One region of the Klebsiella sp. PK01 genome, then DNA from elsewhere that is predicted to be linked to it. Evidence: predicted binding sites of a transcription regulator. Region 1 holds the regulator's gene; each other region holds the start of a gene.
The links. Region 1 encodes PurR, which represses purine synthesis genes. Its sites were predicted from a motif close to CANGCAAACGTTTGCNTG; they were not measured.
Positions count from the first base shown of each region.

Region 1 (5,022 bases):
GTGGCAGCCGGTACGCCGCCGATATTGGCAATGGTCAGCCCCATAAACATGGTCGCAACCGCGCTGGCCTGTTTGTGTTTTGGCACCACGCTTGCGGCAACGACCGAGCCAAGGCCAAAGAACGCGCCATGATTGAGGCTGGTGATAATGCGCGACAGCAGTAGCGTCGTGTAATCCGGCGCAATAGAAGAGAGCACGTTGCCGAGGGTGAAGATCCCCATCAGGAAGATCAATGCATTGCGGCGAGCGCGATGCGACAGCAGTAACGTCATTAACGGCGCGCCGACCATCACGCCAATGGCATAGGCGCTAATCAGCATCCCCGCGGCCGGAATAGAAACATCTACGCCTTTGGCGATAACCGGCAGTAATCCCATCGGGGAAAACTCAGTGGTACCGATACCAAAGGCACCGATCGCCAACGCGAGTAAGGGAAAGTTGATTTTCATTCAGAGACTCCATCAGGCCGATTCAGGACACGGCATTACATCAGAAGCCAAAAGCATGACATCAATCACAGAAAAACAGAAGTAAACGAAATGACAAAAGATTTTTGCAGATCTGCTAATAATGGCGGGATAGGAGGGGAAGCCCCCTCCCTGCTGGAATCAGTGCAGTACCGCGGTCAACGCGGCGGCGACGATCAGACCCAGAACAATAACCGTCGTTGTCAGCGAAAACTTTAAATTTGTGTCCATCAATTTTCTCCCCTGATTATCCCCACATAGAAAGTGAGCTTGCTCATTTTTGCACAAAAATATGCAAAAATCTTCCCGGATTTAGAGTGATGCACATTTTTGCTCTTCCCCTTTGCCGCGAGATAGGACAAAATCCCACGCTAATTTGAAAGCGTATCGGCCATTGACCCCTTCCTGTCGTTCTGTGTCGTTTTCCCAGGTGTTGCAATGTTGATCATTGTATACAGGGTGTGTATAGGCAAACGTTTACGTATCGATAATCAGACGATCAGGTCAAGGTCTGGAGTGAGAAGTAATGGCAACTATTAAAGATGTAGCGAAACGCGCAAACGTTTCCACTACAACTGTATCACATGTGATTAACAAAACCCGTTTCGTGGCGGAAGAGACGCGCAATGCGGTGTGGGCGGCAATTAAAGAACTCCACTATTCGCCAAGCGCCGTGGCTCGCAGCCTGAAAGTCAATCACACTAAATCGATCGGTCTGCTGGCCACCAGCAGCGAAGCGGCCTATTTCGCTGAAATTATCGAATCCGTAGAAAAAAGCTGCTTCCAGAAAGGCTATACCCTGATTCTGGGCAACGCCTGGAACGATCCGGAAAAACAGCGCGCCTACTTGTCTATGATGGCGCAAAAGCGCGTTGACGGCCTGCTGGTGATGTGTTCCGAGTACCCGGAGTCCGTACTCAGTATGCTCGAAGAGTATCGTCATATCCCGATGGTGGTGATGGACTGGGGTGAAGCCAAAGCGGACTTTACCGACTCGGTTATCGATAATGCCTTTGAAGGCGGCTATATCGCCGGCCGTTACCTGATTGAACGCGGCCATCGTGAAATTGGCGTTATTCCGGGCCCGCTTGAGCGTAACACCGGTGCCGGACGCCTGGCAGGCTTCATGCAGGCAATGAAAGAAGCGCATATCAATGTGCCGGAAAACTGGATTGTTCAGGGCGACTTTGAACCGGAATCCGGCTACCGCGCCATGCAGCAGATCCTCAATCAGCAGCACCGCCCAACCGCCGTGTTCTGCGGCGGCGACATCATGGCGATGGGCGCTATCTGCGCCGCCGACGAAATGGGCCTGCGCGTACCGCAGGACATTTCGCTGATCGGCTATGATAACGTGCGTAACGCCCGCTACTTCAGCCCGGCGCTGACCACTATACATCAGCCAAAGGACTCGCTCGGGGAAGCGGCATTCAATATGCTGCTCGATCGCATTGTTAATAAACGTGAAGAGTCGCAGTCCATTGAGGTACATCCGCGTCTTATCGAGCGCCGCTCGGTTGCCGACGGCCCGTTCGTCGATTATCGCCGCTAACGCCCTCCCCCCGGCGCCGGTTATTCCGGCGCCCGCAACCACTCCCGATTCAACGTTTCGCTGTCGCCAAGATAGTCAAGTAGCCAGCTCAAAGCGGGTGAGGCATCGCTTTGTTGCCAGGTCAGGCAGCAGGCGGCATCCGGGAATGGGTTTTCCAGCGTTAAGGCCGTCCACTCCCCGCTATCAATATGCGGGCGGGCAAAGTGGCCTGGCACCATCCCGACGCACAATCCTGCTGAAAGACAGGTGGCTGAAGATTCCCAATCCGGCACCACCACCCGCTTCTGGTTATCCAGCAGCCAGGTTGTGCGCTTCGGCAGCGAGCGTGAGGTATCTTCGCGCACCAGTGACGGCCAGTTGCGCAACACGTCATCGCTGAGCGGCCCTTCCATCTGCGCCAGCGGATGGCTGCTGGCGACGACACAATGCCAGTTCAGCATCCCCATATCGCGGAAAGCGTAACGCCCGCCCACCGGAATCGAACGCGTCGCGCCAATAGCTAATTCTACCCGCCCATCGGCTAACGCATCCCAGACGCCGTTGAAAACTTCCTGAAAAACGATCAGTTCGACATCGCTAAAATGGCGATAAAAATCAACAATCATCTGGCGCATCCGCGCCGGTTTAACGATATCGTCCACCGCAATCGACAGCTGGCCACGCCAGCCGTTAGCAATCTGCTGGCACTGCTGGCGGGTGATCTGCATTTTTTTGATAACAGAACGTCCTTCCTGCAAAAACCAGTGCCCGGCGGGGGTCAATTCAACATCACGATGGCGACGTTCAAAAAGCGGAACCGCAAGCCACTCCTCCAGTTGTCGCACCGTATAGCTCACCGCCGAAGGTACGCGGTGCAACTCCTGCGCCGCGGCGCTGAAACTCCCGTTACGCGCCACAGCATCAACCACTTCTAAGGAATATTCAGACCACATATTCTGCCTGCAAAATTTTTGAATGCATGTGACAAATAATAGCGTTTCACAAGGCGGATTACACTCCCTACACTCTGCGGCATCGTACCTGCATCAGTAGAAAGAGAACGTTATGCAACAACCTGGGAAAGGATTTTTAGTGTGGCTGGGCGGCCTGAGCGTGCTTGGCTTTCTGGCCACCGACATGTATCTACCGGCCTTTGCCGCCATTCAGCAAGACCTCAACACCTCTGCCGCATCGGTTAGCGCCAGCTTGAGCTTATTCCTCGCGGGCTTCGCGATCGGCCAGCTGTTCTGGGGGCCGCTGTCGGACCGCTATGGTCGGAAACCGATTCTGCTCGCCGGGCTGGCTATCTTCGCTCTTGGCTGCCTTGGGATGCTGTGGGTACGCGATGCGACGCTGATGCTGGTACTGCGTTTTGTCCAGGCGATTGGCGTATGCGCCGCCGCGGTGACCTGGCAGGCGATGGTGACCGACTACTATCCGGCCCAGCGCACCAACCGCATTTTCGCGACGATCATGCCACTGGTCGGGCTCTCTCCGGCGCTGGCGCCGTTACTCGGCAGCTGGCTGTTAGTCCATCTGGAATGGCAGGCTATCTTCGCCACCCTGTTCGCTATCACCATACTGTTGATGCTGCCGGCTTTTCGTCTGAAGGCGGTCGTCAAACCTGCTGGCGAAACCCAGCAGAAAATTACCTTTATGTCCCTGCTGCGTTCACGTGAATATAGCGGTAACGTGCTCATTTATGCGGCGTGTTCCGCCAGCTTCTTCGCCTGGCTCACCGGTTCGCCATTTATCCTCCATGAAATGGGCTATGGTCCGACGGTAATTGGTCTTAGCTACGTGCCGCAAACTATCGCCTTCCTGATCGGCGGTTACGGCTGCCGTGCGGCGCTGCAAAAATGGCAGGGTCATCAGATGCTGCCCTGGCTGCTGGTTGTTTTTTCGCTGAGCGTAGCCGCGACCTGGCTTGCCGGAATACAGGATCATCCGTCGCTGGTTGCGTTAATGGTTCCGTTTTGCATCATGGCGATTGTGAATGGCGGCATTTACCCTATCGTTGTCGCCCAGGCGCTGAAACCTTTTCCACAGGCGACCGGCCGCGCCGCCGCCCTGCAGAATACGCTGCAGCTTGGCCTGTGCTTCCTGGCAAGCCTGCTGGTCTCAAGCCTTATCGCCACTCCGCTTCTGACCACCACCAGCGTGATGCTGATTTCCATCGTCCTGGCAGGCATCGGTTTCTGGATGCAGCAACGACGCGTACAGTTAGTGAGCGAATCATCTCACGCTTGATGAATTTTTAAAGGATATCCCGGACCAGTCATTAGCCTGCTAATATATTTTTATTGAAAGGCGGTTTTTAGCGGCCTATACTGGATCCGGCATCACATAAATAGAAAGTTTTTTAGATATTAACGGGGGCAGGACGCAGCCCGTTTAACCATGGAAGGCCTTTCGGCAAGGGTTATCTCCCTTCCTCTGTTCTACGTCGGATAGCACCCTCACGATTTTTTCGTGAGATTTCTCACAAAGCCAAAAAAGCGTCTACGCTGTTTTAAGGTTCTGATCACTTGGGCGTGATGGAGAAGCTATGAGTTCATCGTGTATAGAAGAAGTAAGTGTACCAAACGATGATTGGTACCGGATTGCAGCTGAATTATTGGGCCGTGCCGGAATTGAAATCAATGGTTCCGCACCCTCCGATATCCGGGTAAAAAACCCGCTCTTTTTTAAACGCGTGTTACAGGAAGGGTCTCTCGGATTAGGCGAAAGCTATATGGACGGCTGGTGGGAATGCGAACGCCTGGATATATTCTTTCACAAGGTATTGCGCGCCGGGCTGGATAAGCAACTCCCCCGCCACTTCAAAGATACGCTTCGTATCGCTGGCGCTCGTCTGTTCAATCTGCAAAGCAAAAAACGCGCCTGGATTGTTGGTAAAGAACACTACGATTTAGGCAACGACCTTTTCCACCGCATGCTCGATCCCTATATGCAATATTCCTGCGGATACTGGAAAGAGGCCGAAAATCTGGAGCAGGCGCAGCAGGATAAATTAGATCTTAT
Region 1 covers NZ_JBYEZM010000001.1:708,976-713,997, forward strand. Annotated here, with positions in the region: gene AC22LX_RS03440 (MFS transporter) at 1-449, opposite strand, end outside; gene cydH (cytochrome bd-I oxidase subunit CydH) at 609-698, opposite strand; gene purR (HTH-type transcriptional repressor PurR) at 994-2,019, shown strand; gene punR (DNA-binding transcriptional activator PunR) at 2,040-2,951, opposite strand; gene punC (purine nucleoside transporter PunC) at 3,064-4,248, shown strand; gene cfa (cyclopropane fatty acyl phospholipid synthase) at 4,547-5,022, shown strand, end outside.

Region 2 (5,022 bases), on a different contig from region 1:
TCGCGACGTGATTCCTTTCCCACGTACGCCACGTAACGCCACATTCTAATCGCGTTTCGTTAAAACACTGACAAGGTCGGCGCAAGCCGGCCTTTTTTTATGTCAATTTTCGTGAGCGAATTTCAACAAACTTAAACATCAACCTTCACAATTCGTAATTATGTTACTCACTATTTCCTTACCCTTAGTACGTAGATTTCGCACCTTATGTTAAGACACAAATGAATACACTGATTGAATTGGCTATTTTTTAATCATTACGCGCACGTTATGCAAAAAAGGCGCCTGAGCGAAAAAGGAGCCAAACTGAGACAAAAAATAATCAAATCTGGCTTTAGCGAAAATATTCATAACTAATTCATATAGATATATATAAGAAGGTGACAATCTTCGCAAAGTGGAACGGAATTTTGATTGAGTTCACAAAGTTCCCAAAAATAAATATTTGGTTACATGTTTTTTCTTTTTGTAACCATTTTACTATATTGGTAGCATTTTCCGGCTAGCGAAACGGCACCACCGATGGAAAGATGCCTTCAGACACCAAACTATCTTCAATAGTTCTGTAAATTTTCATTGACGGAATTTATTGGCGGCGGTGGCAAGTGTCATATAAAAAATATTAATGAGGGTAATAAATAATGATGAAGCGCAATATTCTGGCAGTGGTGATCCCTGCCCTGCTGGTAGCCGGTGCGGCCAACGCTGCGGAAATCTATAACAAAAATGGTAACAAGCTGGATTTCTACGGAAAAATGGTTGGCGAACATGTCTGGACCACCAATGGTGACACCAGCAGCGACGACACCACCTATGCCCGTATCGGCCTGAAAGGCGAAACCCAGATCAACGACCAGTTGATCGGTTACGGCCAGTGGGAATACAACATGGATGCGTCCAACGTTGAAGGCTCCCAGACCACCAAAACCCGTCTGGCCTTCGCCGGTCTGAAAGCAGGCGAATATGGTTCATTCGATTACGGCCGTAACTACGGCGCCATCTACGACGTCGAATCCGCAACCGATATGCTGGTTGAGTGGGGCGGCGACGGCTGGAACTACACTGATAACTACATGACCGGCCGTACCAACGGCGTGGCCACCTACCGTAACTCAGACTTCTTCGGTCTGGTGGACGGCCTGAGCTTCGCGCTTCAGTATCAGGGCAAAAACGATCACGACCGCGTTATTCGTAAACAGAATGGCGACGGTTTCAGCACCGCGGCAACCTACGCGTTTGATAACGGTATCGCGCTGTCCGCAGGTTATGCTAACTCCAACCGCAGCGCCGACCAGAAGCGTGACGGTAACGGTAACAAAGCTGAAGCATGGGCAACCTCTGCTAAGTACGATGCTAACAACATCTACGCCGCTGTCATGTACTCCCAGACTTACAACATGACGCCGGAAGAAGATAACTACTTCGCGGGCAAAACTCAGAACTTCGAAGCCGTGGTTCAGTATCAGTTCGATTTCGGTCTGCGTCCGTCCCTCGGCTACGTGCAGACGAAAGGTAAAAACCTGCAGGCTCGCGGCGGCTTCGGCGGCGGCGATGCTGACCTGGTTAAATACATTGAACTGGGTACCTGGTACTACTTCAACAAAAACATGAACGTGTATGCGGCGTACAAGTTCAACCAGCTGGACGACAACTCCTATACTCGTGAAGCAGGCGTTGCCACCGACGACCAGGCTGCGGTTGGTATCGTTTACCAGTTCTAATCTGTAGTACACCCCTTCGTGATATGCCTAAAAAGCAGGACTTCGGTCCTGCTTTTCTGCGTTACTAAGACGAAGATCGTAACTTGCAAAAACCTTCTCGCTTTTTGTCGCAAACGGTTGGCAATTTGTAAATCTACCGTTACCCTGATAGCGGATTTCCCTCAGTAATCACAATGGAACCTCGTCATGTTTGAGAACATTACAGCCGCCCCTGCCGACCCTATTCTGGGCCTGGCCGATCTGTTTCGTGCCGATGACCGCCCAGGCAAAATTAACCTCGGAATTGGTGTTTACAAAGATGAGACAGGTAAAACGCCTGTTCTGACCAGCGTAAAAAAAGCCGAGCAATATCTGCTGGAAAATGAAACCACCAAAAACTACCTCGGTATTGATGGTATTCCGGAGTTTGGTCGTTGCACTCAGGAGCTGCTGTTCGGTAAAGGAAGCGCAATTATCAGCGATAAGCGCGCCCGTACCGCCCAAACCCCAGGCGGCACCGGCGGCCTCCGCGTAGCGGCTGATTTCCTTGCCAAAAACACCGACGTTAAACGGGTATGGGTAAGCAACCCAAGCTGGCCGAACCATAAAAGCGTTTTCGGCGCTGCCGGGCTGGAAGTGCGTGAATACGCTTACTACGATGCCGCTAACCACCAGCTTGATTTCGACGGTCTGCTGGCCAGCCTGAACGAAGCGCAGGCGGGCGACGTTGTGCTGTTCCACGGCTGCTGCCACAACCCAACCGGCATCGATCCAACGCTGGAACAGTGGCAACAGCTGGCGCAAATGTCCGCCGAAAAAGGCTGGCTGCCGCTGTTTGACTTCGCCTACCAGGGCTTCGCCCGCGGTCTGGAAGAAGACGCTGAAGGCCTGCGTGCGTTTGCCGCGCTGCATAAAGAGCTACTGGTCGCCAGCTCTTACTCGAAAAACTTCGGCCTGTATAACGAGCGCGTTGGCGCCTGTACGCTGGTTGCCGCCGATCAGGACACCGTCGATCGCGCGTTCAGCCAGATGAAAGCGGTTATCCGCGCCAACTACTCAAACCCGCCGGCGCACGGCGCCTCGGTGGTGGCGACGATTCTCAGCAACGACGCGCTGCGCGCCATCTGGGAACAAGAACTCACCGATATGCGCCAGCGTATTCAGCGCATGCGCTTACTGTTTGTGAATACTCTGCAGGAAAAAGGCGCCAGCCGCGACTTTACCTTTATCACCAAACAGAATGGGATGTTCTCATTTAGCGGCCTGACCAAAGAGCAGGTACTGCGTCTGCGTGAAGAGTTCGCTATTTATGCGGTCGCGTCCGGGCGTATCAACGTTGCCGGCATGACGCCTGATAACATGGCGCCGCTGTGCGAAGCCATCGTCGCGGTGCTGTAATTCTCAGCCCTGACGCATAAGAAAAAGGCCGCAAACGCGGCCTTTTTTACTTGCTTAAGGTCAGGCATTACCAGACCGGCATTTCATCCTGCAGGAACGGATTATGCAGGCGCTCATATCCCAGCGTCGATAACGGGCCATGACCGGGGATAAACGTCACGTCGTCGCCCAAAGGCAACAGTTTACGTTTAATCGCATCAATCAACTGGCCGTGGTCGCCTCGCGGGAAGTCGCTGCGCCCTACTCCGCCTTTGAAAATCACATCGCCGGAAATCAGCAGACGCGAGGCATCGTCAAAGAAAACCACGTGCCCCGGGGTATGGCCAGGACAGTGCAATACCTGCAAAGCGATATTGCCGACGGTTACCACATCCCCTTCATTCAGCCAGCGGTCCGGCTGCAAAGGCTGACATTCATCCAGCCCGAACATGCGGCTTTGCGCCGGCAATCCTTCCAGCCAGAACTCATCTTCTTTTTCCGGTCCAATAATTGGCACACCGTAATGTTGCGCCAGCTCGGCTGCCGCGCCGACGTGATCCAGGTGACCATGCGTCAACAGGATCTGCATCAGGCTGACGCCTGCCGCCGCGACTTCTTCCTTGATGCGCTCGGCATCGCCGCCAGGATCGACCAGAGCGGCAAGCCGGGTTTGTTCACACCAAATTAAAGAACAGTTCTGGGCGAACGCCGTGACCGGAATAATACGATAGTTCATGATGCTCCTTTCGTTACCAGTGCCGTACCGGACCGGTATCAATATGCACAAAGTTGCTACGTGGGTAGTATCCTACACCACCTGAGCGCATAGATAACGCCGCTTTGCGAATATTGCTTAAGGCAACGCCTTCAATGTGGAAATCCATCGCCTGACCTTTGGTGTGATAGCTATGTTTCGCTACACCACGGCTTCGTGCGCGAAGTTCATCGTTGGTATCGACGGAGCGATAACCGGAGATGAGCTGGACAGGCTTATTGGTGCCGAGTAGTCCCTGTAGGCGATAAAGCTGATCGAATAATCCTGGGTCAATAGACTTAATTTTATTCGCGCGGAAATCACGGAAAAAATGGTTAAGTCTTGCTAATTCATCCTGAATATAGCCTCTACCATCGAAAAACTCCGCCTTGAGTGATTCACCGGTGTGCAGGTTATTCAGCGTCAAAATACGCGGTCGGGGGGTCGAGAGGGTGGCAAATGCCGGCGCAGGGAGAATGGCGGCAGCACCGAGGGCAGCGCCACCCAACGCCAGCAATCTGCGGCGATTAGCGTCAAATTTGTCCATGATAATCAGGTCTACAGGTAAATGAATCGTAATATACTATTCCGCTACAACGTATTTGGCTGACGACGCGCTAACGCTCCCTTACCGCTAATAAAGCTCAGCAGGAGAGCGTTTTCGTACTGACCGCCGCAATACATTTTTGCGGATTATATGTATATGCACTTCTGGCGCACGAAAGGCACCTTACCGGGCATTATTGCCAACGTCAAGGCAGCCTCACCCCAGGAAATACGGGCCTTGTAGACGACCATGGCCCGATTTCGTTCAGTGCTAGGACAACATTTTTCGCAGAACTACTTCATTTACCTGATTAATTGTTCCGCTTTTGGCAGAATTTGTGCGCTGGATCGCGCGGTGAGATCGTAATTGTAAATATCTGTTCGATATTGTGTACGTCCATCAGCGCCAACAAAGGCAGTCAAATAATATAAATTAACCGGAATATTTTGCCGAATATTGACGTAGCGCGTATCCCCTTGTTTCAGCGCGTCGGAAATGCGTGAATCATTCCAGCCCGCATCCTGCAATAGCATATTCGCCAGTTCAGATGCTTTATTGACGCGAACGCAGCCCGAGCTCAACGCGCGAACATCTTTCTGGAACAGATTGTGGTTCGGCGTATCGTGGAGATAAATAGCATCCGA
Region 2 covers NZ_JBYEZM010000007.1:65,982-71,003, forward strand. Annotated here, with positions in the region: gene asnS (asparagine--tRNA ligase) at 1-49, shown strand, start outside; gene ompK35 (porin OmpK35) at 642-1,721, shown strand; gene AC22LX_RS20635 (amino acid aminotransferase) at 1,908-3,098, shown strand; gene AC22LX_RS20640 (MBL fold metallo-hydrolase) at 3,166-3,813, opposite strand; gene mepK (peptidoglycan L,D-endopeptidase MepK) at 3,827-4,378, opposite strand; gene ldtD (L,D-transpeptidase) at 4,681-5,022, opposite strand, start outside.
Region 2: AC22LX_RS20635 (amino acid aminotransferase) is a predicted target of PurR. The motif match lies at 1,828-1,845, and genes of this name have one in related genera.

Region 3 (5,022 bases), on a different contig from region 1:
GGCAGCGGAGCAGGGGCTTTATGATATCCGCCCGCCGTGCAATCCGATGTCGCCGACCGGGATGGGGATTGATAACGCCTGGTGTTTGAATCCGCAAAGCGGCCGCGTTTGGGGTGTCGAGCCTTATCCCGGCGGTTTGCCGGTACTGTATGCTAACGGCGTAGCGGGTCTGACACTGCGCGAATTTGATTATCAGCGCCCGACCCCATTACCGGCAGCCTGGAACCCTAACGCGCTATGTCTGGAAAACGGAGATAATTAGCGAGGAAACAAGAGAGGAAGTTGCCCCGGCGATTGCTCCGGGGCCAGAACAAGTTATTCTTCAGCGGCATAGCCCTGCGGCGGCAGCTTGCGATTATCCAGCCACGCAGAGTTAGCTTCCATACGCAGGCGACCATCAACAAACCAGCTCACCACCAGCGGGTAGATATCGTGCTCCTGCGCCTGAACGCGGGCGGTAACGTCATCTTCGCTGTCTTCCGGAAATACCGGTACCCGAGCCTGTAAGATCACCGGCCCGCCGTCGAGCTCGTCGGTGACGAAATGCACCGAGGTGCCATGTTCCTCATCACCGTTTTCCAGCGCCTGGCGATGAGTATGCAGCCCTGGATATTTCGGCAGCAGAGAAGGATGGATATTCAGCAAGCGCCCCTGATAGTGGTCAACAAACGCTGGGCTAAGGATGCGCATATAGCCTGCCAGCACCACCAAATCCGGTTGAAAGGCGTCGATTTGCTGCATCAGCTCGCGGTCGAAGGCCTCGCGGCTATCAAACGCTTTCGGCGAGAGCGCAAAGGCCGGAATACCGGCCTCGCGGGCGCGCTCAAGGCCGAATGCTTCGGCCTTATTGCTGAATACCGCACGCAGGGTGCCGTTGATTTGCTTCCGGGCGCAGGCATCAATAATCGCCTGTAAATTACTGCCGTTACCGGAAATCAGCACCACAATGTTTTTCATTCAATGACCACACGTTGTTCGGCATCGGATGCCTTGATATAACCGATTTTCCACGCGTTTTCACCCTGCTCGTTCAGCAGGGCGATAGCTTTATCCGCCTCGGCTGCCGGGAGCGCGACCAGCATGCCGACGCCGCAGTTAAAGGTGCGGTACATTTCGTGGCTGCTGACATTACCGGCGGTTTGCAGCCAGTTGAAGACTTCCGGCCACTGCCAGGATGACTCGTCGATCACTGCCTGGGTGTTGTCCGGCAGTACGCGCGGGATATTTTCCCAGAAGCCGCCGCCGGTCAGGTGGGCGATAGCGTGGACGTCGACATTGGCAATCAGATTCAGAATCGATTTGACATAAATACGGGTCGGCGCCAGCAGGTGGTCGGCCAGCGGTTTGCCGTTGAGGTCGGTGGTCTGTGGGTCAACGCCGCTGACTTCGATAATCTTACGTACCAGCGAGTAGCCGTTAGAGTGCGGGCCGCTGGAGGCAAGCGCGACCAGTACGTCGCCGTCAGCCACTTTGCTGCCGTCGATGATTTCTGATTTTTCTACCACGCCGACGCAGAAACCGGCCACGTCATAATCTTCACCATGGTACATACCCGGCATCTCTGCCGTTTCGCCGCCAACCAGCGCGCAGCCGGACTGTAAGCAGCCTTCGGCGATGCCGTTGATGACGCTTGCCGCGGTGTCTACGTCCAGTTTACCGGTCGCGTAGTAGTCAAGGAAAAATAGCGGCTCGGCGCCCTGAACCACCAGGTCATTAACGCACATGGCGACCAGATCGATACCGATAGTGTCGTGACGTTTAAGGTCCATCGCCAGACGCAGCTTGGTGCCGACGCCGTCGGTGCCGGAGACCAGTACCGGTTCGCGGTATTTCTGCGGCAGAGCGCACAGCGCGCCGAATCCGCCCAGTCCGCCCATCACTTCCGGGCGACGGGTTTTCTTCACCACGCCCTTAATACGGTCGACGAGAGCGTTGCCTGCATCAATATCCACGCCGGCATCTTTATAGCTGAGAGAGGTTTTATCGGTCACTGCGAAGTCTCCACGCGTTTGCGGTAGCAAGAAAAATCGGCGCAATTCTAACAGGGAAAGCAAACGTTTGCGAGCCTGCTTTACACTCGATTTAAAACGGCTTACAGATGAGCAAATTTGATACTGTTCACGAAAATGAAACCGGGTACAGTCTTCTGCTTGCCTCGCCTTTAATGAATGATCATTATGCCAATGAAACCGGTTTCTGTTTGGTGAAAAGCGCATAACGATCGTCTATAGGGAGAGTATATGTCCGGATTCAAAGAAGGTTTTCTGTGGGGCGGCGCGGTAGCGGCGCATCAGCTTGAGGGCGGCTGGCAAGAAGGAGGGAAGGGGGTTAGCGTTGCTGACGTGATGACCGCAGGCGCCCACGGGGTGCCGCGTACGATCACCGACGGCGTACTGCCTGGTCATAACTATCCCAACCATGAGGCAATTGATTTTTATCATCGTTATAAAGAAGACGTAGCGCTGTTTGCCGAACTGGGATTTAAGTGTTTCCGTACTTCAATTGCCTGGACGCGCATTTTTCCGCTGGGTGATGAACTGGAGCCCAATGAAGCGGGCCTGCAATTCTATGACGATCTGTTCGACGAGTGCCTGAAATATGGTATCGAACCGGTGATCACGCTCTCCCATTTTGAGATGCCTTACCACCTGGTGACTGAATACGGCGGCTGGAGCAACCGTAAACTCATTGATTTCTTTGTCCGCTTCGCGAAGGTAGTGTTTACCCGCTATCAGCACAAAGTGAAGTACTGGATGACCTTTAACGAGATCAACAACCAGGCCAACTTCCATGAAGATTTCGCCCCCTTTACCAACTCGGGCCTGAAGTATCAGCCCGGCGAAGACCGTGAACCGGTGATGTTCCAGGCCGCCCATTATGAACTAGTCGCCAGTGCGCTGGCGGTAAAGGCGGCACGCGAGATTAATCCGGGGCTGCAGATTGGCTGTATGATCGCGATGTGTCCTATCTATCCGCTCACCTGCGCGCCGGACGACATGATGATGGCGATGAACGCCATGCATCGTCGTTACTGGTTTACCGATGTGCATGTACGCGGTCGCTATCCGCAACATCTGCTCAACTACTTCGCGCGCCGCGGTTTTACGCTGGATATTACCGACGCCGACCGCCGGGCATTACAAGAGGGCTGTGTCGACTATATTGGTTTTAGCTACTATATGTCCTTCGCCACCAAAGCGACTGACGATAATCCGCACCTGGATTACGACGAAAGCACCAGCCTGGTCTCCAACCCGTACGTGAAGAAATCGGATTGGGGCTGGCAGATTGACCCGGTTGGCCTGCGCTACTCGCTCAACTGGTTCTGGGATCATTATCAACTGCCGCTGTTTATCGTTGAAAACGGCTTTGGCGCCATTGACGTGCGTGAAGCGGACGGCAGCGTGGACGACCAGTATCGTATCGATTATCTCAGCGCCCATATTGCCGAAATGAAAAAAGCGGTGGTGGAAGATGGCGTCGACCTGATGGGGTATACCCCGTGGGGCTGCATCGACCTGGTCTCCGCCGGTACCGGGGAGATGAAAAAGCGCTATGGATTTATCTTTGTTGATAAAGATAACGAAGGTCGCGGTACGTTGGCCCGCAGCCGGAAAAAATCTTTTGCCTGGTATCAGCAGGTTATTGCCAGTAACGGCGAAAACCTGTAGTTGCCAACAAGCGTAGCGTTGCCAGATATAAAAGCCGAAGGGGAACCTCCGGCTTTTTTTGTTTGTTTTATAATGTGTAACAATCCATAAATCACTTTGTTTGATATACGTCAAGCAAGATGGGTATGGCGCAATCCGCAAAAAGCGGTATAATCCCGCGATTTTTTTTGTGGCTGCCCCTCAGAGGAGAAAGAGAATGAAGATCGTGGAAGTGAAACATCCACTCGTCAAACACAAGCTGGGCCTGATGCGTGAGCATGACATCAGTACTAAACGCTTCCGTGAACTCGCCTCAGAGGTTGGTAGCTTACTGACCTACGAAGCAACCGCCGATCTCGCTACCGAGCGTGTCACCATCGAAGGCTGGAACGGTCCGGTCGAAGTTGAGCAGATCAAAGGTAAGAAAATTACCGTGGTGCCTATCCTGCGTGCCGGTCTGGGGATGATGGAAGGCGTGCTGGAGCACGTGCCGAGCGCGCGTATCAGCGTCGTGGGTATCTACCGTGATGAAGAAACGCTGGAGCCGGTTCCTTATTTCCAGAAGCTGGTTTCTAACATTGACGAGCGTATGGCGCTGGTGGTTGACCCGATGCTGGCAACCGGCGGTTCGATGATCGCGACTATCGACCTGCTGAAAAAAGCGGGCTGCTCGAGCATTAAGGTGCTGGTGCTGGTGGCGGCGCCGGAAGGCATTGCCGCGCTGGAGAAAGCGCATCCTGACGTCGAGCTGTACACCGCGTCCGTCGACCAGGGCCTCAACGAGCACGGATACATTATTCCGGGCCTCGGCGATGCCGGCGATAAGATTTTCGGTACCAAATAAATGATGAAGTGATAAAAAGCCGACTTTGAGAGTCGGCTTTTTTTTGAATAAATCACGCCCACAACAAATAACAAACGACTCTCAGAGGACAACATTATGACGCGCCGTGCAATCGGGGTGAGTGAAAGACCGCCGCTTTTACAGACAATCCCGCTTAGTTTGCAACATCTGTTCGCCATGTTTGGCGCAACGGTTCTGGTGCCAATCCTGTTCCACATTAACCCGGCTACCGTACTGCTGTTTAACGGCATCGGTACGCTGTTGTACCTCTTTATCTGTAAAGGCAAAATTCCGGCCTATCTGGGGTCGAGCTTCGCCTTTATCTCCCCGGTGTTACTGTTGTTGCCGCTGGGTTATGAAGTGGCGCTCGGCGGCTTCATTATGTGCGGCGTCCTGTTCTGCATCGTCTCCTTTATTGTCAAAAAAGCCGGTACCGGCTGGCTGGATGTGATGTTCCCGCCGGCGGCGATGGGCGCCATCGTGGCGGTTATCGGCCTGGAACTGGCGGGCGTGGCGGCGAATATGGCC
Region 3 covers NZ_JBYEZM010000002.1:772,029-777,050, reverse strand. Annotated here, with positions in the region: gene AC22LX_RS08880 (glycoside hydrolase family 28 protein) at 1-262, shown strand, start outside; gene purN (phosphoribosylglycinamide formyltransferase) at 316-957, opposite strand; gene purM (phosphoribosylformylglycinamidine cyclo-ligase) at 954-1,991, opposite strand; gene AC22LX_RS08865 (6-phospho-beta-glucosidase) at 2,241-3,671, shown strand; gene upp (uracil phosphoribosyltransferase) at 3,868-4,494, shown strand; gene uraA (uracil permease) at 4,591-5,022, shown strand, end outside.
Region 3: purM (phosphoribosylformylglycinamidine cyclo-ligase) is a predicted target of PurR. The motif match lies at 2,048-2,065, and genes of this name have one in related genera.